Regions from separate parts of the Alkalihalobacterium sp. APHAB7 genome, predicted to be linked through region 3. Evidence: riboswitches for the same ligand, from Rfam matches in the RefSeq annotation. Region 3 holds a riboswitch; each other region holds the start of a gene.

Region 1 (7,947 bases), on a different contig from region 3:
TCTTGTGTCCAACATTACAACAAAGTACATGCTTAGTATAAAATTGAACCGCCGTATACGGAACCGTACGTACGGTGGTGTGAGAGGTCGGAGGTTAATCACCTCCTCCTACTCGATGAGCTTTATACATTTACTTGTTGACAATGAAAATCATTTTCAATTATTATATAAATGAAAATGATTTTCATTGTTAATATTGATGGAGGAATTGTTAATGAACATGATAAAAAGTACTGTCCGAGGAGCTACTGCTGTTTGTTAAGTTGAAAATGGAGAATACATAGTTGCAGTTGAAAGAGAAGGCATCTTTCGTATGAAAGGACATCATTTAAAAAGTCATTTAGTCTTAAATTAATAGATTGAAAGGGGAATGTTAACATGAGTGAGGTTCTACTTGTTTATGCTAGTATGTCAGGAAATACAGAAGCGATTGCCGATTTAATTGAAGAAGGTTTGCAAGAGGAAAATATGAACGTAACGAAATTAGATGTTGTTGATTGTGACCTTGACCAATTAAATGCATTCGATTCCATCATTTTAGGTGCTTATACATGGGGAGACGGCGAACTGCCTGATGAATTTTTAGATTTGTATGATGAAATGGCTGGGCTGGATTTTACTAATAAACAATTTGCAGTTTTTGGATCTGGAGATACAGCATACGATATCTTTTGTGGTGCTGTAGATTTATTAGAAGCAATGATTGATGAAAGAAATGGTCAAATCGTACAGCCGGGGCTTAAAATAGAGCTAGGCCCGGATGGTGAAGAAGAAACGTGCAAAGATTTTGGTAGAAAGTTTGCACAAGCTGTTAACTTAAAAGCGAGTGTGTAAGTTTATATAGACGAATTATCTATTATTTTGTATAATTAAGTCGTATCTCAATGAATTGAATAGTTAGTTAGCTTTAAGGTCACTCACACGAGTGTGAAAAGGGAAGTTGGTGAAATTCCAACACGGTCGCGCCACTGTAAGTACGAATACTCTTTAATAAACCACTGTCATCTTTGATGGGAAGGTAAAGAGGTATCATTGTACGAGTCAGGAGACCTGCCTTAAAGTATTGTGTAACCTTCGCGGAAAAGGTAAGCAGTGTGATAAGATCTGACTCTTGAAAAAGAGTCCCCTTGTTCTAATGAGAACGACACATAATGGAATGTTTTTAGCATCCAAGTGTTACCTAGGGGATCTATTAAACTGAAACCGAAGCTCTCCCTTTGAAGGAGAGCTTTATTTTTTTACATACTTTCCTTTCCTTTCTTGCAATTCTTTCATTGAATACAAAAAGAAATACAAACTTAAAAGGGGTTGGAGAACATGCAAAAATGGTATATGTGGTTAGTAGCTTCATTACTTATTGTTGGTTTATTAACAGCATGTGGCACAGATAACCAAGAAGAGCCACAAACAGAAGAAGCACCGACGGAAGAAACAGAAGAGCAAACGACAGGTAGTGGAGAAGCCGTGGCTTTTCCGTTAACAATTACTGATGCAACAGGAACTGAGATTGTCATCGAAGAAGAGCCACAAACATTAATCTCGCTAGTTCCAAGTAATACGGAAATTGTTTATGCACTTGAAGCGCTTAATCGTGTCATTGCGGTAACAGATAATGATGACTTCCCAGAGGAAGTAAAAGATATTGAGACAATTGGTGGAATGGAATTTAATGTAGAAAAAATTATCGCTGCAAATCCAGATTTAGTACTAGCGAATGAAATGAACAACGCAGAAGGTTTAGATCAAATTCGTAATGCAGGGGTCCAAGTACTTGTAGTAAATAATGCTTCTTCTTTTGCGCAATTATATGATTCTATTGAAATGATTGGAAACGCAGTTGGAAAGTCAGAAGAGGCTAATAATGTCATAACATCAATGCAAGAGACAATTACTGAAGTACAAACAAAAGCAAGTGAGATTGAGGATGCTGATAAAGCTACTGTATGGGTAGAAATTTGGCCAGCTCCTGATATGTATACAACCGGAAAAGGAACGTTTATGCATGAGATGCTGGAAATGATTAATGCAACAAACGCTGCAGGAGAACAAGAAGGTTGGCCGATGTTTACAGAAGAGGATGCTGTTGTTCTAAATCCAGATGTGATCATTACAACTTATGGTCATGTTGAAGGTATGGAGAATGCAGTTGAAGACGTATTAGCACGTTCAGCTTGGACTGAAGTAGAAGCGGTTAAAAACGAAAGAGTCTTTAATATTGAAGCTAATATTGTAGAACGCCCAGGTCCTCGCTTAGTCGAAGGGGTCGAAAAACTTGCAAAATTTATTTACCCAGATGTTTTCGAAAACTAATATAGTACTTGCTTATATAATTTGTTTTACCTTTTTATTTGCTTCGGTTGTTTTAGGCATTGCTATTGGTAGCGTACCTATATCATTTTTTGAAGTGATAACGGTTCTAGGAAGAGAATGGATCGGGTTACCTATAGCAGCAGAAGTAGATCCGATGTATGTAAATATTATAATGGAGATAAGGTTTCCACGCGTTTTATTAGCAATGTTCGTTGGAGGTGCCCTTGCATTAGCAGGGGCTGCTTTCCAAGGCTTTTTAAAAAATCCATTAGCTGATCCTTATACGCTTGGAGTATCCTCTGGTTCGGCAGTTGGTGCAGTTGCGGTTTTGTTTTTTGGTATTAGCATACCGATATTAGGAGCATTTACCTTACCAGTTATTAGTATTTTATCTGGATTTATTACATTATTTTTAGTTATTTTTTTTGCTAGAGCACTTAATCGTTCGATGGCTGCTCATACGGTGATTTTAGTCGGAATTATTTTAAGTTCTTTTCTAGGTTCTATGATTTCACTAATGATCGCTTTAACAGGCGAAGAATTAAGACAAATCATTGGTTGGTTAATGGGAAGCGTCTCGATGAGAGGTTGGAGTTATGTGTATTTAATTGCTCCGTTTTTTTTAGCCGGATTTTTGATTTTGCTTTTTAATGCTAAAGAATTAAATGCACTAGCTTTTGGAGAAGAAACGGCTAAGCATCTTGGAGTTAATATTCAAGCTCGGAAAATGCTGATTTTATTTGGAGCGGCTTTGTTAACTGGATCAGCTGTAGCAGTCTCTGGGACGATTGGTTTTGTCGGTTTAGTTATTCCGCATTTAACTAGGTTAATTTGGGGGCCAGATCATCGTCATCTATTACCGCTATCTGTTTTAATTGGTGGAGGATTTCTTGTGCTTACTGATTTAGTGGCCCGTACATTAATTGCTCCAACCGAGTTACCTATTGGAGTCATAACGGCTCTTGTCGGTGGTCCAGTCTTTGCAATCATCTTAATCCGACAACGTCATAGATTATAATCTGTATGGATGGGAGTGAACAGGATGTTACAAGTGAATGACATATGTGGTGGGTACGGCAATGTCAATATAATTAAGAACGTTTCATTCTCAGTTTCTAAAGGGGAAATCTTTGGAATCCTCGGTCCAAACGGTAGTGGGAAAACGACGTTATTAAAGATGGTTAGTGGATTAATACCTACACAATCAGGTGAAATCATTCTTGAGAATAAAAATATATTAGCATATGGCTCAAAAGAATTAGCTAGACAGATGGCTGTGTTACCCCAACAATCAGATACTTCTTTTTCTTACACAGTTGAAGAAGTTGTTCAGTTAGGACGTTATCCGCATCAAAAAGGCTGGTTTCAAGTTGCAACTAAAACAGACAAACAAATTGTCGGAGAGGCGATGAAATTAACAGGAGTATATCAATTTAAAGATATACCTCTGCATTCATTAAGTGGTGGGGAACGCCAGCGTGTCATGCTAGCACGTGCCTTAGCACAAGAACCGAAAATACTACTTCTTGATGAACCTACTAATCACCTCGACATTTCGTACCAAATGAGCTTGCTAGACTCATTGAAACAGTGGTCTAGAGAAAAAGGATTGACCGTTATTGCGATTTTACATGATTTAAATATGGCAAGTCTGTATTGTGATCGTATCTTACTTCTTGATGAAGGAACAGTTAGCTCACTTGACCGTCCAGCACATGTTATGAATGAAACAAGATTACAAGAAGTGTATAAAGCTAAAGTAGGGAGAAGAGAACACCCATCTGTTCCAAGTCCACTTATTACACTTCAGCCAAAGCAATCGGTATCTACCGAGCGGTCGCTCATTAATCGGTTGAAAATTGAAAGAAAACAAGAATATATTTTCATTTCGAGTCCTACACCACTTAAAACCTACTCTTCAGCTGTCATTGGTGCAGGGTTTGGATGGAATTCAACATTCATTAATCGTCATGTTCATAAAGATTATAACTGTGATTGTGCAGAAAGTGAGTATAAACAGTATCTGAGTAATCTCGAAATTGATTATGAAGGGGCTGTAGGAATGATGACTGCAGCTATATTGGAAGATGGTTCTTTTAAGACGTATTCGACAGATGAGTTCACTGTTTTCGTTGTTGTAACTGCTGGTGTTTCAAATGCAGTTGATGCCTCAATGGCGTATTTGCAAAAGAATGCTTTGCAAACAGTTGGAACGATTAATACGTGGATATTCGTAGAAGGTCACTTATCAGATGCAGCTTTCGTTCAGGCGGTGATGACATCAACAGAAGCGAAGGCAAAAGCACTGTTTGATCAGGATATTAAAGATCCACAAACAAAAACTCTTGCGACAGGAACGTCTACTGACAGTATTATGGTTGCTGCTTCACAAACAGGGAACGAACAGCCTTATGCAGGAACCATTACACCATTAGGAAAGACGATTGCAAGAGCGGTGTATGAAGCAACCTATGAGGCTGTTCAAAGGAACAAAGAAAGAAGGAGAGTTCAATGAGCTTTGTTATGTACCATTTAATTGCACTTTCCTTAGCTGTAGTGATTGATCGAATAATAGGAGATCCTAGAAATATTCCACACCCAGTTGTCGGGATAGGAAAGATGATCTCTTTTTTTGAATGTAAGCTAAACGGTGGAGGGAAGAAAAGAGTAACGGGTTTTTTCTTTTTACTTATCATTATTTCGATCGTAGTTATTATTACAGTTGTTCCAGTTATCTTAGCCTACTTCATCCACCCTTGGATTGGTGTAATCATAGAAGCGATTATTATTTCATTTGCGATTGCCCAGCGCAGCTTAAAAGAAGCTGCAGAGGAAGTGTTAAACCCGCTAGAAGAAGGTAATATTCAACAAGCGCGATTAAAGTTATCTTATATTGTTGGAAGAGATACTGAAAACCTTCCCGAAACTGAGATCATTCGTGGAACTGTTGAAACCGTAGCTGAAAATACAAGTGATGGAGTAACGGCGCCACTTTTCTTTGCCTTAATAGGAGGAGCACCACTTGCAATGCTCTATAGGGCTGTAAATACGTGCGATTCAATGGTTGGTTATAAAAATGAAAAGTATATTGATTTTGGATGGGCTTCAGCTAAGTTCGATGATGTATTGAATTTTATTCCGAGTAGGTTAACTGGAATACTTATGATTTTGTTTAACCGGACTTTCTCAAATCAGAGAAAATGGACTTGCTTTCAAATATTATGGACAGACGCGAAAAAACATCCAAGTCCAAATAGTGGTTGGGGTGAAGCCGCTGTTGCAAGTTTGCTAGGGATACAACTTGGTGGACAAAATCAATATAAAGGTATTATCTCTAACCGTGCAAAAATGGGTATTTCAACGATGCCTATTTCCTCATTACATATAAAGCAAGCGATTCAAATCATGCATAATACCGTTATTTCTTTTGTATTTACGCTTTGGTTGATTGGAGGGATTTTATTATGGTTTTACCTAATCATGGTGCAAACCCACAATATTTTGTAAATGCGTTAGGTTTACAATTGAAAGAAAATTCAATCGACTTTAGTGAAAATGTGAACCCATTAGGTGTACCTAAAGCTGTCCTGCAAAAATGGGCGGGGTTTGCAGAAACTATTCATACGTATCCTGACCCTTATGCTTCTAAATTACGAGAAAAGTTAGCTCTGCAAAATAACATATCTATCGACCAGTTATTAATTGGTAATGGTGCGGCTGAACTAATTTTATTAATTGCAAACTATTTTCGTAAAAAGAAAATACTCATCGTAGAGCCAACGTTTTCAGAATATCGGGATGCCTGTCTTGCTTATGAATGTGAAGTAATAAGGTTTCAACTTTTTGTTGATGACAACTGGCAATTCAATTTGGAAGGTCTATTAGAAGCAATAAAAGATGTTGATGCGATGTTTTTATGCCAGCCGAATAATCCTACGGGAACAATGGTAGAGCAGACAATTCTACTAAGGTTAATACAAAGGGCAAAAGAAAATAATGTAACTGTTATTATGGATGAAGCATTTTATGATTTTAGTGATGAAGAAATAAGCATCCTGCCTTACATAAATGATTTTCAAAACATGATTATATTAAGGTCACTAACAAAAATGTATGCGATCCCTTCGCTTAGATTAGGTTATTTGATTTCGGATAGTGAGATAGTCAATGAGCTTAAAAGATTTCAGCAACCTTGGAGTGTCAATGGTATTGCACAACAAGTTGGACTTGAATGTATAAGTGATGAACAGCACACCATTCGAACAAGAGCATTTATTAGGTCAGAGAGAAAATGGCTGTTCCATGTTTTATCACAAATAGGCTATGAAGTTTCTCCATCTGTAGTCAACTTTTATCTACTTAAACCTGAAGGATCAAATGACGATTTAAATCCTCTCATTACTTTTTTGATTGAAAATGGAATCATCCCTCGTCACACTTATAATTTCTTAGGGCTTGAAGGAAAGTATATTCGTTTAGCGATTAAAACACGGGCTGAAAATGACATGCTGTTAAATGTATTAGAAAGGTGGACACAGCAATGATCGTTTTTATTACTGGAGGAGTGCGAAGCGGGAAAAGTACATTTGCTTTGCAAGTGGCAGAAAGTAAGGTTAGTGAAAAAGGTGTTATCCATTATATCGCGACGAGTAGACGAAGTGATACGGAAATGGAAGATCGTATTAATAGGCACATTGAAGAACGACAATTGCGAGATAAAGATTATGTCACTCATGAAAAAAGCACTCATATTGAGGAGTTAATGGTTAACTTTAAAAAAGGTGATGCTGTCATTTTAGATTGTTTAACAGGTCTAATAACAGCAGAGTTCTTTAGCAGTATTGACCAAGGATTAGAGCTGTGGAAAGAGGCTTTATTTCAGCAACAATTACTTTTGCGTCTTTCAGATACTTTTGTGGGAATACAACAATGTCCAATACCATGTATTGTGGTGACCAATGAACTGTTTGAAGACATAATTCCAAACGATGAAAGTACAATTGCTTATATGAAGTTAATGGGAGTTCTTCATCAAAAAATTGTATCGTTAAGTCATCAAGCTTATTTAGTCGAAGGTGGTATTCCGATATTAAAAAAGGATGTGGAAGTCGGATGAAAGGAATCATGCTCCAAGGAACAGGATCAGACGTTGGCAAAAGTGTTCTAGTTACTGCGCTGTGTCGAATACTTGCTCGAAAGAATAATAGAGTAACTCCTTTTAAGTCACAAAATATGTCAAATAATTCTTATGTAACTGTTGACGGTAAAGAAATTGGGAGGGCGCAAGGAGTGCAAGCAGAGGCTGCCAAAACGGAAGCTAGTGTTTATATGAACCCAATATTATTAAAACCGCGCAGCACGATGGATTCTGAAGTTGTTTTGTTTGGAGAAGTGTATTCAACTTATTCAGGACGAAGCTATCGCGAACGTTTTTACCAAAAAGGAATGGAAGCGATTCAACATGCATTGACAGAGCTTGCCGCAAATTATGAATATCTAGTGATTGAAGGAGCAGGCAGTCCTGTCGAAGTAAATCTAAATGATCGTGAGCTTGTAAATATGAAGGTGGCACAATTAGCAGATGTACCTGTCATTTTAATTGCTGATATTGAAAGAGGCGGTGTATTTGCTAGTGTT
Region 2 (7,947 bases), on a different contig from region 3:
CTCTTCTAATAGTTCAATTATCATTGGTAATACTTTGGCTACTTTTATAAACACCAGTCCATCATGATCTTGTAGTGCTTTTTTCATGTCATCCCGGTTGTCCGTTGCTGGAATAATCCCGGTCCAATCATCACCGTCAGCAAGAGGAATGCCTAGCCTTGATGCAGCCCCATTTACACTCGATATACCAGGAATGGATACAATATTAACTTCTGGATGAAGCAGCTTCATTAAGCGGTACATATGAATAAATGTACTGTATAACATCGTGTCACCTTCTGTTACAAAAGCAACATTTTTTCCTTGTTGAATACACTCCCATACTTGATCAACAATCGTCCGCCACTCTCTATCAAGAATTTCTTGGGCTTTTGTCATTGGAAACACAAGGCCGAGCATTTCTTTATTCTCTGTATCAATATATTGTTCTACAATTTGGTAAGCATAGCTTTTACTACCTTTTCTCTTCTTGGGGTAAGCAACAACATCTGCTTCTTTAAGCATCCTGTAGGCTTTAATCGTAATTAGTTCTGGATCCCCAGGGCCTACCCCAACACCATAAATGGTTCCGATCGTCATTTATTGCTCCTCCTTCTTTGTTGCTGTAATAATATAGATTGGATTTAAACCTTCAAAACGGTTCATATGTAAGATAGGTCTACTTCTTGAAATCTGTACGAGACGAATCGATGTTGCAACCCCTAGCGAATGAAAAGTTTCATTTGCTAGATAAAGAGTTTCAATCGTGGCTGCATTGAGAACTATTCGTCCTCCTTCTTTTAAACGGTCGACACAGATTTTTAATAGTTCTTTTATTTCTCCACCTGTTCCGCCAATAAATATGGCATCTGGATCAGGAAACTCATCTAGTCCTTCTGGGGCTTTATTACATGTCACTGTAATATCCGTTCGAAACTTCTTCGTATTTTCTAAACAGTTTTCATAGTCTGCTTGATTTTTTTCAATCGCAAATACTTGACCATGTCTAGCAATTCTTGCACTTTCAATTGCCATAGACCCTGTACATGTGCCAATATCCCATATGGTTGAGTCCTCTTGAATATTTAATTCTGCTAAACTAAGAACTCGCACTTCTTTTTTCGTAATCAGACCTTTATCCGGCTTTCTTTGTTTAAATTCATTATCTGATATTCCAATTGACCAAGTTGGACCTTTTTTATTCCATTTTAAAATAACGATATTGAGCGGGTGGCCTTCATAAGTGGACATTTCTTCTAACGAAAGTGAAACCACTTTTTCATTTTCTCCACCGAGTGCTTCTGCTACATAGGCATCATACTCTTTCATCCCGTATGAAAGAAGATACTTTGCAATACTTGCTGGGGTGTTCATTTCATCTGTTAATAGACAAACTTTTTTCTTGCCATCGATCTTTTGAGCTAACCCTTTCATCGCACGTCCATGTACACTAATAAACGTACAATCATGCCAACTTTCCTGTACTTTTGCAAAAGCTTCCTGAATTGAGCTGACATTAGGATAGATTTCGACGGGGATTTTTTTTGCTAGATAACTACCAATCCCGTAAAATAAAGGGTCTCCAGAAGCTAACAGAACACACCTTTTCGTTGAAGACTGAAGTCGATCTACGATAGCCTTTAAGTTCCCCTTTAATGTAATACGCTCACCATTGAAATCTGGAAAAAAGCTAAGATGACGTTCTCCCCCTATTAAACATTCACATTCATTAATCCACTTTTCATAAATGGGTAATAAACTAGATTTTCCGCCATCCGTTATTCCTATCACTTTAATGGGTTGTCCCATAATACAACCTCTCTTCCTAACACTTCTTTATTCATTGATATAATATAGACTTCTATATCTAATCCACCTCGAATTTCTTTGAGACTCATATAACCTATCGATTGACATAACTTTGAGAAAAAGGCATGATGCCCATGCTCCAACATGAGTGTCCCTACTTGGGATGCAGTATTAGCTCCACGAATTTCTTCCTGTAACTCGTTTGGAACTCCTGCTTCTTGTGCTACTTCAGCTAGAAAATTGAAATCAACTGGCGCACTTTTAGAGTGCACCATCATAACCCCTTGAGCTACTTTTGAAAATTTCCCCATCATTCCAACAAGCGTTATTTTCTTTACTTTTTTTGCTTTACATTGCTTTAAAGCAAATCCGACGAAATCACCCATTTCAATAAAAGCTTCTTCCTTAGCTTCAGGATAATTTTCAATGGCAAACTTTTCACTTCTCCCACCTGTCGTTAAAAATAAGTGATCGCATCCGTTTGTCACAGCTACAGAAATAGCTTGAGCAATACTCGCTTTAAACGCTGAAGTTGAAAAGGGTACAACTGTTCCTCTTGTCCCTAATATTGAAATGCCTCCAATAATGCCTAGCCTACCGTTTAATGTTTTCTTCGCAATTTCTTCTCCATCAGGAACAGAAATGACAATACTTACACCTTTTATGAGAGAAAATTTCTCTAATACGTCTAAAGCCGCCTCAATAATCATTTTTCGAGGTACAGGGTTGATGGCAGCTTCACCGACAGCTACTGGTAAACCAGGCTTTGTCACTCTTCCTACCCCGACACCACCATCTAAATGAACTCCTTCATCATGACTTAATTGAACGGTTGCAATAATTTGGGCTCCGTGGGTCGCGTCAGGATCATCCCCACCGTCCTTAATGATGGTTGCGCTTGCTTTACGGTCAGTGAACCGTACATTTTCCATGTTGAAAGTTACCACATCACTATTAGGTAAACGAATGGACACTTGTCTCACTTCTTTCTGCAAGATGAGTGAAAGTAAAGCGGCTTTTGTTGCTGCCGTTGCATTAGCACCTGTTGTATATCCATGCCGCATATCCTTCGGGTCTTTTTCAACTTTCTTTCTCATATTCTATCCCTGCTTTTCAGCCATAATTGATAATGCATTTAACGCAGCGACAGTAACTGGGCTTCCTCCTTTACGTCCGATGTTCGTAATAAATGGAATATCTAATTTAGCAAGTTCTTCTTTCGATTCAGCAGCTGATACAAAGCCAACTGGCATCCCTATAACAAGTCCTGGTCGTGCCTCACCGTTCTTTACTAAACGAATTAACTCGAGTAATGCGGTAGGTGCATTCCCGATGGCAAAAATTCCACCTTCAGCTTCTTTAATAGCTTTGCGAATGGAGATAATCGCCCGTGTCGTATTGAGACGTTTGGCTTCTTCCATGACATCTTGATCAGATATATAAACCTGAACACTACCACCAAACTTTTCAATCCTCGGCTTACTGATCCCCACTTGAACCATTTGTACATCAGCAACTACTTTCTTTCCCGAACGAATGGCTTGAATACCGGCTTGAACTGCATCTCGGTGAAAAACAACACTACGCCCTAACTCGAAATCAGCAGACGCATGTATAATGCGTTGAACGACTGGATATTGTTCTTCCGTAAAATCGTGTTCACCTAACTCGTCAGTGATCATCTGAAAACTTAACCCTTCAATTTCTTGTGGTTGTACAGTTAATGGCTTAAATTCTGTTTGAAAATCCATTTATAACACCTCAACTTTTTGATTTATCATTTCTAAAACATCCTCATAAGATCTACAAACGATGCCGTAGTCTATTTTAGGTCTTGAAATCATTACAATCGGTATGTTTAGTTCTTTTGCCGCTTCAACTTTTTCATCCACAGAACCGACCTTTCCACTTTCTTTTGTGATCATAAGTGTTACATTATATTGCTTAAACAATGCGATGTTTAACTCTTTAGAAAAAGGACCTTGAATCGCTACAATATTTTTTTGTTCAACGCCTAATTCCTCACATTTTTCCATGTTATCTTTACGTGGAAGCATCCTTGCAATTAATCGAATCCCATTTACATTCAATAGGTGCTCTGTAAAAATTTGAAGTGTTTTACTTCCAGTTGTAAGCATAACCGTACCCTTTTTGTCTTTGGCCAGTAGTGCTGCTTCTTTATAAGAAGAAACATTCATAATCTGACCAGTATGACCTTGATACTCTTCCCGTTCATAGCGAATATAAGGTACTTGTGAGAGACGGCTCGCTTCAACTGCATTTTTCGATGCTTCTTCCGCAAATGGGTGAGAAGCATCGACGATCATTTGTATTCTTCTTTTTTCAATAAACACCGCCATTTCTTCAGCGGTTAGTCTTCCAACAACGGTATCAATATTCGCTTCGCGAAGAGAAATGGCTGCATTATCTGTTACGACCGAAGCAATGATGCCATGCTCTGCATCTCTTAGTGTTATCGCTAATTCCCTTGCATCACTTGTCCCAGCTATTATATAAATCATTTTTCATCCTACCTTTGAACCTCGTGATTATGGGTGTGATGATGAGTATGTCCATGATGGTCGTCATGGTCGTGGTGATGATGTATATCCATATGTTCCATTGCATGTATCCGGTAAGAACAAACATCACAATTGAGTTTTGCTTCCCCTTGCAGTGCCTCTTGTGCCCTCTCCACAAAAATTGTTTTCAGAATAGGATGGAAACCAAAAAATTCAGTCATCGAGAAATGTAATTCTGGATACTCAACTTGAAAGGCTTGAAGCTTTTCAGCCATTCTGTCCATTAATATTCCTGTAAAGAAAAAGTAAGGAATAATATAAATGTTCTTCACTCCAAGCTTTATGGATCTGACAACACCTTCTTCAACTGTAGGTGAAGTTACACCAATAAATGACAGTTCGACATTAACCATCCCTAATTTTTCAGAAAGCAATCTACCTATCTTGTATAGTTCACTATTCGCATCTGCATCACTGCTGCCACGGCCGACTAACAAAATGCCGAGATCATCTTTTCCTTTCTTGTTAGAAAAGCCAACATCATGCAGACGTGATTGTAAAATATCAAACACTTTATCATGAACACCGATTGGTCTACCATAAGTAAATTCAACATGTGGATACATGGCTTTCGCTTCATCAATTTCAACAGGAATATGAATTTTGGCATGCCCCGCTGAAAAAAACATCATTGGAACGAGTGCGACTTTCGTTGCTCCTTGATCCACACATCGCTTTATCCCTTCACGTATCGTCGGAGTGGAAAACTCTAAAAAGCAAGTTTCAACGATTGGATACGGTATATCACCTCTCATTGACTCAACAAATTGAAGCAGTTGTTCATTACCTTCCCGCTTTTTTGTACCGTGACCGATAAATAAAATTGCATTCATTGCGCTTCCTCCTTTTTTATTCAGAACTGTCTTTTAATCCCCACAAGCCATATCTACTACCACTTGCTCGGGAACTTCCTTGTAATAAAACCCTTCAACAACTTGTACTCGTTTAAAAAACTTATGAAACCGTTCATTAGGTAATCCTCGATTTTTGTAATCTTCTACGATCCTAACAACAAGGTCGACAAGCTTTTCGCCTTCCAACCCTTCAGCAACAAGTTGTCCGACATGAGCATTTCTCCCGGTCGTTTTAGCTCCTAAAAACAGATCAAACCCTTTCTTACGATAAATGATCCCAATATCATTTGTAGGTGCGCTATAGCAAGCCATTCCACAGCCATTAAATCCAATATTCATTTGCTTGGGTACAGACATTCCACCAACTCGTTTTTGAAGTTGTTCCACTTGTGGAATAGAATCGGCTTTTTCACCATCACAAAAATCACATGCTTTTATGTTGACCACTTTACCTATTGGGAGCAATAAAAAATCTGCACTTGTTAAGCTCTCCGCAATTTCATTTGGGTTAGATGTCTTAACAGATATTTTGATTAAGTGATCCGGGGTATACTCAAGTGTTGCTTCATCTCCTACCGTTTCCACCAATGTCGCCAATTGTTTCGGCGTTATTTTTTTATTAGCAATCCCTGGTGAAACCGCAAACTCAAAAATATCTTCTTGTTGAAAAGAGACACCTTGTTGTTGGTCACTTTCTAAAGGTTTTGTTTTAATTTCTAGCTTTGAAATTGCCTCTTCTGCTAACATACGCGAACTGAGCGGTCTGTCAGCTGTTATTTTTTCATCTTCCTTGCCTCCATGAAGTGCCCACGGTTCTGCTGCTTTCTTTAACCGTTCATGTGGTTTTAGGTGTTGTTCAGTCTCATTCAACGTATATTTCCGTTGATACCCTCTTGGAGTAATCATTTTTCCGTCATAAATGAACGTAGAGTTATTTCCGATAATAACAGTGGTTAACATCCCGATTTCATGGTCTAACATATGCTCTAAATCGGTAATAACAATTTGTTCTCTTTCTCGGTAAGCACTTTTCACCAATCCAACTGGTGTTTTTGGCGAACGGTAATTTAATAAAATCTTTTGTGTCTCAACAATTTGTCTTGTTCTTTTCCCACTTCGTGGATTGTATAACGCAATAACGAAATCTGCTTCGGCAGCAGCATCTACCCGCTTTTTAATTAATTCCCACGGTGTTAGATGATCGCTTAAACTGATTGTACAGGCATCATGCATGATCGGCGCTCCTAATAACGAACCACAGGAATTAATAGCCGATATGCCAGGTATAATTTCTACCTCAACACCCGTCTCCTCTTGCCAGCCCTTTTGGATGAGAACTTCATATACAAGGCCAGCCATACCATAAACCCCTGAATCCCCACTAGAAATGACGGCAACTTTTCTTCCTGTTTCCGCTTGGCGAACAGCTTCTTGTGCCCGGGTCACTTCTTCTGTCATACCAGTTCTGACAATTTCTTGAGTTGTAATTAGCGGACGAATTAAATCAACGTATGTACTATAACCGATGATGGAATCAGCTTCTACAATCGCTTCTTTCGCTCTAAAGGTCATATGCTGTTCACTACCAGGACCAAATCCGATAATTAATAACTTACCTCGCTGCATCTACATCTCTCCTTTAATGGTTAATTTAATTTTTAGAGGTATAAACCAAGTCAATACACGAAATAAAAAAGCACCCCTAACCATAGAGTAATGGTTAGAGATGCTTATAACTTCTAAATAAAATAATCCGCATGAATACTAAATACAGAAAATCCGCTCTCTAACACCTCCCTATCTCCCGTAGGTCAGACAGTGTTGTTAGAAAAGGCAGGTCTCCTGGCTTATGGTTATTGCAATCTATTCCTTCCCATTCATAGAACAGTGGCTTAATAGACTACAACCAAATTACAGTGGCGGGACCGCGTCGGACTTTCACCGAACTTCCCTTTTAAAGATTTTAATATGTTAAAATCTTTACCCTTTCCCAACATATGTGATTGTATTAAAAGATTAATTGAAAAGATAAAGGTTTGTCAATCTATTTTTAAGGCTGTTTGCGTAAACTTTGTTGCTTTTGGACCGTTTTTTGAAGATAAAATAGCCTTTTCAAGACAAATTCATTTGTCTGAACGGCTATTTTATTTTCAAAAGCTTCACGCATAGCGTGAAGAGCCAAGCATTTGCTTGGCTTACGGTCCAAAAGCACGAAGCAACAATCTTTGTAAAAAGAGCCATTTTTAAAAATATCTAAAATTGTCGATTAATTATAGAGCACACTCTTCTATCTCAAAACCTAAATCTTCAATAATGTTATGGTCTTCAGTTACTGCTTGACCTTTCGTAGTTAAATAGTCACCTACGAATATAGAGTTTGCAGCAAATAATGCTAACGGTTGTAATGTACGAAGGTTTACTTCTCTTCCTCCAGAAACACGAATTTCTTTTGAAGGGTTAATAAAACGCATCAACGCAAGTACTTTTAGGGATTTCATCGGTTTCGTACGTTTGTAATTTTCTAACGGAGTTCCTGGAATCGCATGTAAAAAGTTAACTGGAATGGAATCAGCATCAATTTCTCGTAACGAATAAGCAATTTCTACAATTTGCTCATCGGTTTCACCCATCCCGATAATACAGCCAGAACAAGGAGACATACCTGCTGCCTTTACTTCTTCAACCGTATTTACACGGTCGTCATAAGAGTGAGTAGAAGTAAT
Region 3 (7,947 bases):
CTAGTGAGTCGATCTGATCGTCAAGTTCCTCACTTTCTGAAAGATCTTTTTTCAAACTTTCATAGCTTTCTAGTAATGTGTTAAAGTCGGGCTTTGTTACGAGAATGCCTAATAAATGATTTAAATAATATTCTGTATAATTTTCCATGGTCTAACCTCCTTGTTTAAAGATATCCCATACGCTGAGCTGTAAACGTAAGCTCCTCACGAAATTTAGGGTGGGAGATGTCAATCAACGCCTGTGTACGTTCTGAAATGGTTTTATTTCTTAAGTGGGCCACACCGTATTCCGTCACGATAAAGTCAACATCGTTTTTAGAGGTTGTCACGACAGATTTATCATGTAGGTAAGGAACAATCTTTGAGATTTGCTCGTCTTTAGTTGTCGAATGTAAACAAATAATTCCACGGCCATCCCTGCATAATGTCACACCTTTTCCGAAATCAGATTGCCCGCCAGATGAAGAATAATAATTTCCTTTCACCACTTCTGAATTACATTGCCCTAAAAAATCGACTTCAACAGTACCGTTAATCGTTACAAACTGTTCCAATTGAGCAATTTGCTTAATACTGTTCGACTCGTTAACTGGAATCATACATAGGGCAGGGTTTTCATGCATGAACTGGTAGAGTCTCTTGCTGCCAAAAGCAAAGGTAGCAGTTGAAATTCCTTTGTAAAAAGGTTTATTTTGATTTGTAATTGCGCCGCTTTCGTATAAATCTACTAAACTGTCAGGGAACATTTCGGTATAAACACCCAAGTTTCTAAAGTCTTTTAAGTGCTCCATCACGGCATTTGGTATGGATCCAAAACCTATTTGGATTGTGTCACCATCTTTAATTAAGTTAGCAATATTCCGTCCGATCGCTTTATCTTTTTCAGAAATGACCGGTTTCCCAGTTTCAGCTAACGGGGAAGTGTGTTCTACAATGGCCTTAACTTGTGATATATGAATTTGATTTTTACCATACGTTCTCGGCATATGATCATTCACTTCAACGATAATTGCTTTCGCATGGTTGACCAAAGTTGCTGTATAATCACAATTTGTACCTAAGGAAAAATAACCTTCGTTATCAATCGGTGACACTTGAGCGATGATGATTGGATTTTTGACTCTTGTTTTTAACATCTTTGGCAAGTTGGAAAAGTGATTAGGTAAAAGATCAATCATCTGTTTAGCATAAGATTCCCGTTCATGTGAATTTAAAAACATGGATACAATCCTAAGTTTATCTTTTGCTACAGGTACAACTTTTCGAAGAGAGAGCATTTGATAAAGTGTATTGTTTTCAAGACCTTCGAAATCTACTAATGCTTCCATTAAAGCTGGCGGTTCCCCGACAGCGATAGGAGCTATGATCTCATCACCTGGTTCAATTAATTGAACGGCTTTGTTTGCACTCATTACTTTTTCTTGATAGGTTGATAGCATTAACATGCAGTATTCGCTCCTTATTGTCATCTTTTATGTACGTAAATAAAAAACACACTCCCATATATTAATGAGAATGTGTATGTTTTAGGTCGAATCCTTTGCTATCACAATCAAAGCTTCCATCCAAAACACCTCCCCATCCTCGTGGGTAAATAACAGTGTTGCTCTTTAATGGCAGGTCTCCTGGCTTCGAATCAACACATGTATACATCCTTCCCATCTTAAATTGACAGTGGACTAATTCGTACGCATGCTCCTCGTTACAGTGGCGGGACCGCATCGGATTTGCACCGACTTCCCTTTTAAACTTGTTCAACAAGTACCATAAAGCACAATATTCTGTTTGTTGGATTTTATTATAACACTACGTTTTTAGAAAATACAATTAGTAATTTTAATGATAGTATGTTAAAAATCTGTAATCCCGTTTTAGATAATATATAAGAATACTCGCTAAATCGTGTATAATTTGGTAAAGAACACGGGGGTTATAGGAGGGGAAACAAGTGATTTATGAACTGAAATCTGAAGAGTTTCCCAAGTGTCAACCATTAGTGATAAAGGGTAAACATATAGAAATTCAAGCAATAATAGCTGGAAATAATCCCGGTCGTATTTTTGTAGATAACCGATTCGATCCTACTAGCGGGTTCGTTTGGTTTGGGAATCTAGACGGTTTTGCTTTTATTGGGAATGTAAATAATGAGACATTTACTAGAGAAGTAGATGCGTTTTTTAATAATGAAATCATTGGTGAAGCGAAGAGACTCGGACTCCAATGGTTTGAAGGCTTTGGTCACGATCCAAGCTGGGATTCTGCTATTGAGAAGATGTTCAACAAAAGAAACCTTGAAGCTTCTAAACAAAGAGTCTATCTAATGTCTAGAGAAACATACCAAGTGGATCGAGAACCACAGATTGAGCAGACCTATCTTGTTGAAAAATTGACGGCTGAACGGTTAGCTTCAGAAGTCTATCAAAAAAGTCCTTTCCTTCAAAATAAGCTTTTACATTTTTGGCGTTCAGAAAGAGAGTTTCTAGAAAAAGGTCTAGGTTATTGTATTGTATATGAAAAGGAAATCGTTAGTGTTTGCTTTTCCGGTTTTGTTGCTAACCAATATCATGGTATAGATATTGAAACCGTTCCACATCATCAAGGAAATAAACTAGCCCGAAAACTTGCTCATAGATTTGTAAAAGACGCCCTCGTTCAAAACCTTGTCCCATATTGGGATTGTATGGAAGTAAATGCACCTTCATTATCAGTGGCAGAAAGTGTTGGTTTCGAGTTACAGTATCAATATACCGTTTATGAATTCCCGTTTACATAGGTGTAATTGAGCTTGCTGCTTTATATACAGAGCACCTTTAAGAAAGGAGGGGAAGTTATGCCTGATTGGTCTTACCATGTCCTCTTTAAGCCGTTACTTTCTAGGCTTTCTCCTTACCATTCGAGAGAGTTTATTCATAGGGGTATGAACCGAATATCGTCAGTTCCAGGTGGACATCATTTAATCAACTTCCTTGGAAGAGAAGAGTCTTCGCCGGTACTTATGAAAGAAGTCGACGGTAATCTACTGAAAAACTCGATCGGTTTGGCTGGAAAAGTGGACCCGATACTATCTGGAACGAAGGCATTTACGAATTTAGGTTTTGGATTCATAGAAATCGGACCGGTAACAAAAGAGCCTGATCTAAAAGGTGAATTTCCAATCATTCATGAAAAAGATAACTATATAGAATTTCCGCAACACTACGAATCTATTGGTCTAGAAAAGACGTTGCTTAAGTTAAAAAACTTGCAGCGAAAACAACCCGTTTTTATTCGAATAGCCGGGAGTGAAGATGACCAGTCTGCGATCATGAAAGCATTAGAAGATAAGGCGGACGCATTTATTCTAGAGTTCAACACTAGTATTCCAAATACATCCCATTCAACGAAAAAACCGATTTACCTAGCAATGAAATCCAATCAACTAAACGGAGAAACGTTCCACTTAATCAAGGAACAGTTCAACGGGATCGTATTAGATGATCAGCTGAACAAAGACGATCGTTATAATTTAACGGAGCATTTAAAAGCAATACGGTATCTAAAAAAACATCATTTTAATAAAACAATCATTACAGTTGGCGGGGTGACTGAGCCTGATGATGCATTAACTCTATTTCATGCAAATGTAGATTTAATCATGCTTTCTGGCGGGTATGTTTTATCCGGACCGGGTCTGACGAAACGCATTAAAGAAGCGCAACTTTCAGAAATGGAAAACATTGAAACTTCGCACCAAGGGTGGCTGTGGTATTTTTTATTCGGATTATTGATTATGATAGGTGGACTTATGACACTATTCATTAGCATGTCTGCAATCATTCTCCCGTATGATGAATATTTTTTACAAATGAATCGGGAAACGATCTATGGGTTTAATGAGCGTATCCTTTATTTTATGGCACATGATCGAATGACACTCGCCGGAACGATGATCTCAGGTGGGATCGTTTATATGGGGCTAGCAAGGTACGGTATACGTTTGGGATTGAAGTGGGCAAAGCAAGCATCGGATGCAGCGGCAATCATTGGTTTCCTAGGTATCTTTCTTTTTATCGGGTATGGCTATTTTGATTGGCTTCATTTAGTGTTTTGGCTCGTTTTATTGCCGTTTTATGTAGCGGGCTTTGTGAAGACAAAACGAATGAACGGTACAGCAAAATCGACAAATCGAACAAATCATAGAATTTGGAAGCAAAGTTTATTTGCTCAGCTTGCCTTGGTTATCCTCGGCTCCTCATTTGTATTAGGTGGTTTCATTATTGCTTATATTGGAATAACAAACGTATTTGTGGCAACTGATCTAACTTACATTTGCATGCCGCCAGAAATGCTTAACGAATTCAATGAGAGGCTTATCCCTGTTATTGCTCATGACCGAGCAGGATTCGGTGGCGCATTGCTTAGTGTTGGATTACTAATTTTAATGATTGCTTTATGGGGATTTCACCAAGGAAACAAATGGGTTTGGTGGATGTTATTGATTGGGGGAATTCCAGCTTTTGCAGCAGGAATTGGCGTTCACTTTGCGATCGGATATACCGATTTTATTCATCTCGTCCCAGCTTATTTTGCACTTGGATTATATGTTGTTGGATTGCTTTTTTCGTATTCATTTTTCCATTTAAAAACTGAAATGCCTAGAGCGTCTCATTTGCAATCTCTATCGCAATAGTAGAAAATAAAACCAGTCTACTACTTGTCAAAGGAGGAAATGATTTGAAACTAGAAGGAAAAAAGATTATTCAACTCGTTAGCGATGACTTTGAAGATTTAGAGTTATGGTATCCGGTTTTACGCTGCCGCGAAGAAGGGGCAACGGTACATATTGTCGGCGAAAAAGCGAATGAAGAGTACATCGGGAAGTATGGTGTACCGATCATAAGTGATATGGCTTTTGATGAAGTAGATGCTGAGAAATATGATGCAATCCTCGTACCAGGGGGCTGGTCTCCTGATAAATTAAGACGTTATGAAGATGTTTTACAAATGGTTCAGATTCTACATGAGCAAAACAAACCCATCGGACAAATTTGTCATGCGGGCTGGGTATTAATATCAGCAAAAATTTTAGATGGGAAGACGGTTACGAGTACACCTGGAATAAAAGATGATATGGAAAATGCAGGGGCTACATGGGTAAATGAGCCAGTCGTGGTTGATGGGAACCTCGTTTCAAGCCGCCGTCCACCGGATTTACCAGATTACATGCGAGAATTTATTAAAGTAACATCTGAAAAATAATATAACGTTAACTTAAGATAGGATGCAGTTCTAGTTGGAGTTACTGGAGCTGCTTTTTATTTGAAAAAGAGGTGCTGACTATGAAAGAAATTCAAGTTTACCATGTCGATGCATTTACGAACGAGCCCTTTGGAGGAAACCCAGCCGGTGTTGTCCCTGATGCAACTCAATTAACAGAAGATGAAATGCAGAAAATCGCTCGTGAGCTTAATTTATCAGAAACTGCATTTTTAATGACGATAGAAGATAAAGATGTGGACTTTCGCGTGCGCTTTTTTACGCCGACTCAAGAAATTGATTTTTGCGGACATGCGACACTTGCCGCGGCTTGGACGATGGCAACAGAGCATGGTTGGTTAGACCGGGCTACTTCTATTCATTTTAAAACAAATATTGGGATTGTACCCATTGATTTTAGTAAAAGAGGTGAGGAACTCCAATCCGTTATCATGACGCAGGCCACACCGCAAATCAAGGATATTGAAGCGGACATCGAGACCATTTCTAAACTGGTGGGGATATCAGCAAGTGAGCTTGATCCAAGCTACCCCATCAAACTTGGATCTACCGGAATTTGGCATTTACTTATTCCTGTCAAAACTCGAAAGGCCATTGATGAAGCCATACCTAACATAGACCTTTTAAAAGACCATAATATGACTCGAGGAATCTGTACGACACATCTATTTACATTCGACAGCGAGGAAGCAGATTGGAAGTTATATACGCGTGATTTTGCGCCTGCTGTTGGAATCGCGGAAGATCCTGTAACAGGGTCGGCCAACGGTGCATTAGCAGGTTACCTGCTGTTAGAAAACATACTAGACAAACATACTGAACATGACTTTTTGATTGGACAAGGGGAAGCTTGTGGTCGTCCTGGTCAACTACATATAAAAACATCATCGAATGAACACGGGCCAGTTATTCAGGTAGGTGGAAGTGCGGTTTGTACAATAAAAGGAACAGTAAGGTTGAGATAGGAGCCCTTTAAATCATGGATACATTTAACGAGGAAGAATTTGTTGAGAAGGATTTCACAACGGTAGAACTTCGTGAAGCTGAATTTGCAAATTGTGTTTTTATTAGGTGTCGATTTCGAGGCTGTCACTTAGAAGAAATCACTACCGTTCGCTGCCAATTTATAGACTGTGATTTTACAGGGGCACACTTAAATGCATCTTCTCATAAAGGTTCGTCTTTTACGAATTGTTTATTTAGTTCCGCGAATTTATTTGTAGCTGTTTTTAGGGAATGTAAAATGACAGGAACTGATTTTGCAGAAGCGAACTTAGACGGTGTGACGATCGATGGCGGGGATTGGTCGTATACTAATTTACGCTATGCCAATTTAGCGAAGCAGAAGTTACGAGGAATGAAGCTAGCTGAAGCTGACCTGACAGAAGCGAATTTAGAAAAGACAGATTTAAGAGATGCTGATTTAACGAGATGCAGACTGAGTAAAGCTAAGTTAAATGGAGCTGATTTGCGAGGTGCCAATTTAGAGGGAGTTGATTTTAAATCCATGGTTGTGAAAGGAGCACGAATGGATATGAGTCAAGCGGTGTCCTTTTTACGATCTTACGGAGCAAAAGTCGAGTAACAAAGGTCTCAAGCAGTATGCTTTACAGTAAAAATGTGAAGTACTAAACTGAATGTAAGGTAAATGAAGGAAAGGCGTGACATACAATGCAATTAAAACCGTTAAAAGGGCAACATCACGTTTCAGCCATTACAGCCGATGCAAAAAGAAACTATAATTTTTATACGAAAACATTAGGAATGCGCCTCGTTAAAAAATCGATTAACCAAGATGATACATCGGTTTATCATTTGTTTTATGCAGATGAAAGAGGGAACCCAGGAACCGACCTTACTTTTTTTGAACTACCCTATGCAGGCAACACTTATCCAGGAACGAATAGTATTAGTACAACGTCACTCCGGGTGCCAACAGATGATTCCTTAGAGTATTGGACGAAGCGTTTTGAGGAATATCAAGTCGATCATGATGCAATCTCAGAACATACAGGAAGAAAAACATTAGCTTTCCGAGATTTTGAGGGACAAAGGCTGATGCTTGTATCTGATGAGAATAATGATGGTGTGTCTGGAGGTGTACCGTGGGAAAAAAGTACAGTTCCAACTGAGCATGCGGTTTACGGATTAGGACCAGTCATGTTAACCGTCGCAAAGGCCGAGACATCAGCACAAGTATTAACACAGTTATTAGGATATCGAGAAGTAAGATCTTATCGTTCGCTTGTAGAAGGACAACCAGATGTAAGAGTATTTGAAACAGGAGAAGGTGGAACGGGGGCAGAGGTTCACCTAGAAGAGCGGTCCGACTTACCTGTGGAAAGACCAGGAAGAGGTAGTGTTCATCATGTCGCTTTTCGTGTTGAAAATGAAGAGGAATTAAGAGGTTGGGTTAGTCACTTAAAACAATTGCGAATTCCTAGTTCTGGCTTCGTAGAAAGATATTATTTTAAGTCGCTTTATTTCCGCGAGGCGAATGGGATTTTATATGAACTAGCTACAGATGGTCCTGGTTTCGAAGAAGATGAACCGTTTGAAACGTTAGGTGAAAGACTAGCTTTACCACCTTATTTTGAAGAGAAACGTGAAGAGATTGAGGCTAAATTAAAGCCTTTAGATACGAAAGAATAAGAGGAGGGTTTTATATGGAACATATTTTTATAGAAGGAA

Evidence for each region. Region 3 has a riboswitch for cobalamin ahead of ACNSTQ_RS08770 (acetyl-CoA hydrolase/transferase family protein). Riboswitches for the same ligand answer to the same signal wherever they lie in the genome.
Region 1: it holds a riboswitch for cobalamin, as region 3 does, so the genes downstream of both, ACNSTQ_RS11690 (ABC transporter substrate-binding protein) here and ACNSTQ_RS08770 (acetyl-CoA hydrolase/transferase family protein) in region 3, are expected to answer to the same signal.
Region 2: it holds a riboswitch for cobalamin, as region 3 does, so the genes downstream of both, cobJ (precorrin-3B C(17)-methyltransferase) here and ACNSTQ_RS08770 (acetyl-CoA hydrolase/transferase family protein) in region 3, are expected to answer to the same signal.

Annotation. Positions count from the first base shown of each region.
Region 1 is NZ_JBLWFS010000009.1:159,095-167,041, reverse strand. Features, by position in the region: gene ACNSTQ_RS11695 (flavodoxin) at 379-834, shown strand; cobalamin riboswitch at 894-1,073, shown strand; gene ACNSTQ_RS11690 (ABC transporter substrate-binding protein) at 1,318-2,310, shown strand; gene ACNSTQ_RS11685 (FecCD family ABC transporter permease) at 2,273-3,328, shown strand; gene ACNSTQ_RS11680 (heme ABC transporter ATP-binding protein) at 3,353-4,825, shown strand; gene cbiB (adenosylcobinamide-phosphate synthase CbiB) at 4,822-5,817, shown strand; gene cobD (threonine-phosphate decarboxylase CobD) at 5,775-6,854, shown strand; gene ACNSTQ_RS11665 (bifunctional adenosylcobinamide kinase/adenosylcobinamide-phosphate guanylyltransferase) at 6,851-7,426, shown strand; gene ACNSTQ_RS11660 (cobyric acid synthase) at 7,423-7,947, shown strand, end outside.
Region 2 is NZ_JBLWFS010000007.1:114,026-121,972, reverse strand. Features, by position in the region: gene cobI (precorrin-2 C(20)-methyltransferase) at 1-579, opposite strand, end outside; gene cbiE (precorrin-6y C5,15-methyltransferase (decarboxylating) subunit CbiE) at 580-1,788, opposite strand; gene ACNSTQ_RS09570 (cobalt-precorrin-5B (C(1))-methyltransferase) at 1,767-2,885, opposite strand; gene ACNSTQ_RS09565 (precorrin-8X methylmutase) at 2,889-3,539, opposite strand; gene cobK (precorrin-6A reductase) at 3,540-4,310, opposite strand; gene ACNSTQ_RS09555 (sirohydrochlorin chelatase) at 4,319-5,203, opposite strand; gene cobJ (precorrin-3B C(17)-methyltransferase) at 5,237-6,850, opposite strand; cobalamin riboswitch at 7,039-7,227, opposite strand; gene bioB (biotin synthase BioB) at 7,495-7,947, opposite strand, start outside.
Region 3 is NZ_JBLWFS010000006.1:166,577-174,523, reverse strand. Features, by position in the region: gene ACNSTQ_RS08775 (hypothetical protein) at 1-148, opposite strand, end outside; gene ACNSTQ_RS08770 (acetyl-CoA hydrolase/transferase family protein) at 165-1,445, opposite strand; cobalamin riboswitch at 1,598-1,784, opposite strand; gene ACNSTQ_RS08765 (GNAT family N-acetyltransferase) at 1,949-2,773, shown strand; gene ACNSTQ_RS08760 (dihydroorotate dehydrogenase) at 2,831-4,669, shown strand; gene ACNSTQ_RS08755 (type 1 glutamine amidotransferase domain-containing protein) at 4,714-5,238, shown strand; gene ACNSTQ_RS08750 (PhzF family phenazine biosynthesis protein) at 5,319-6,221, shown strand; gene ACNSTQ_RS08745 (pentapeptide repeat-containing protein) at 6,236-6,841, shown strand; gene ACNSTQ_RS08740 (ring-cleaving dioxygenase) at 6,928-7,908, shown strand; gene ACNSTQ_RS08735 (alpha/beta hydrolase) at 7,923-7,947, shown strand, end outside.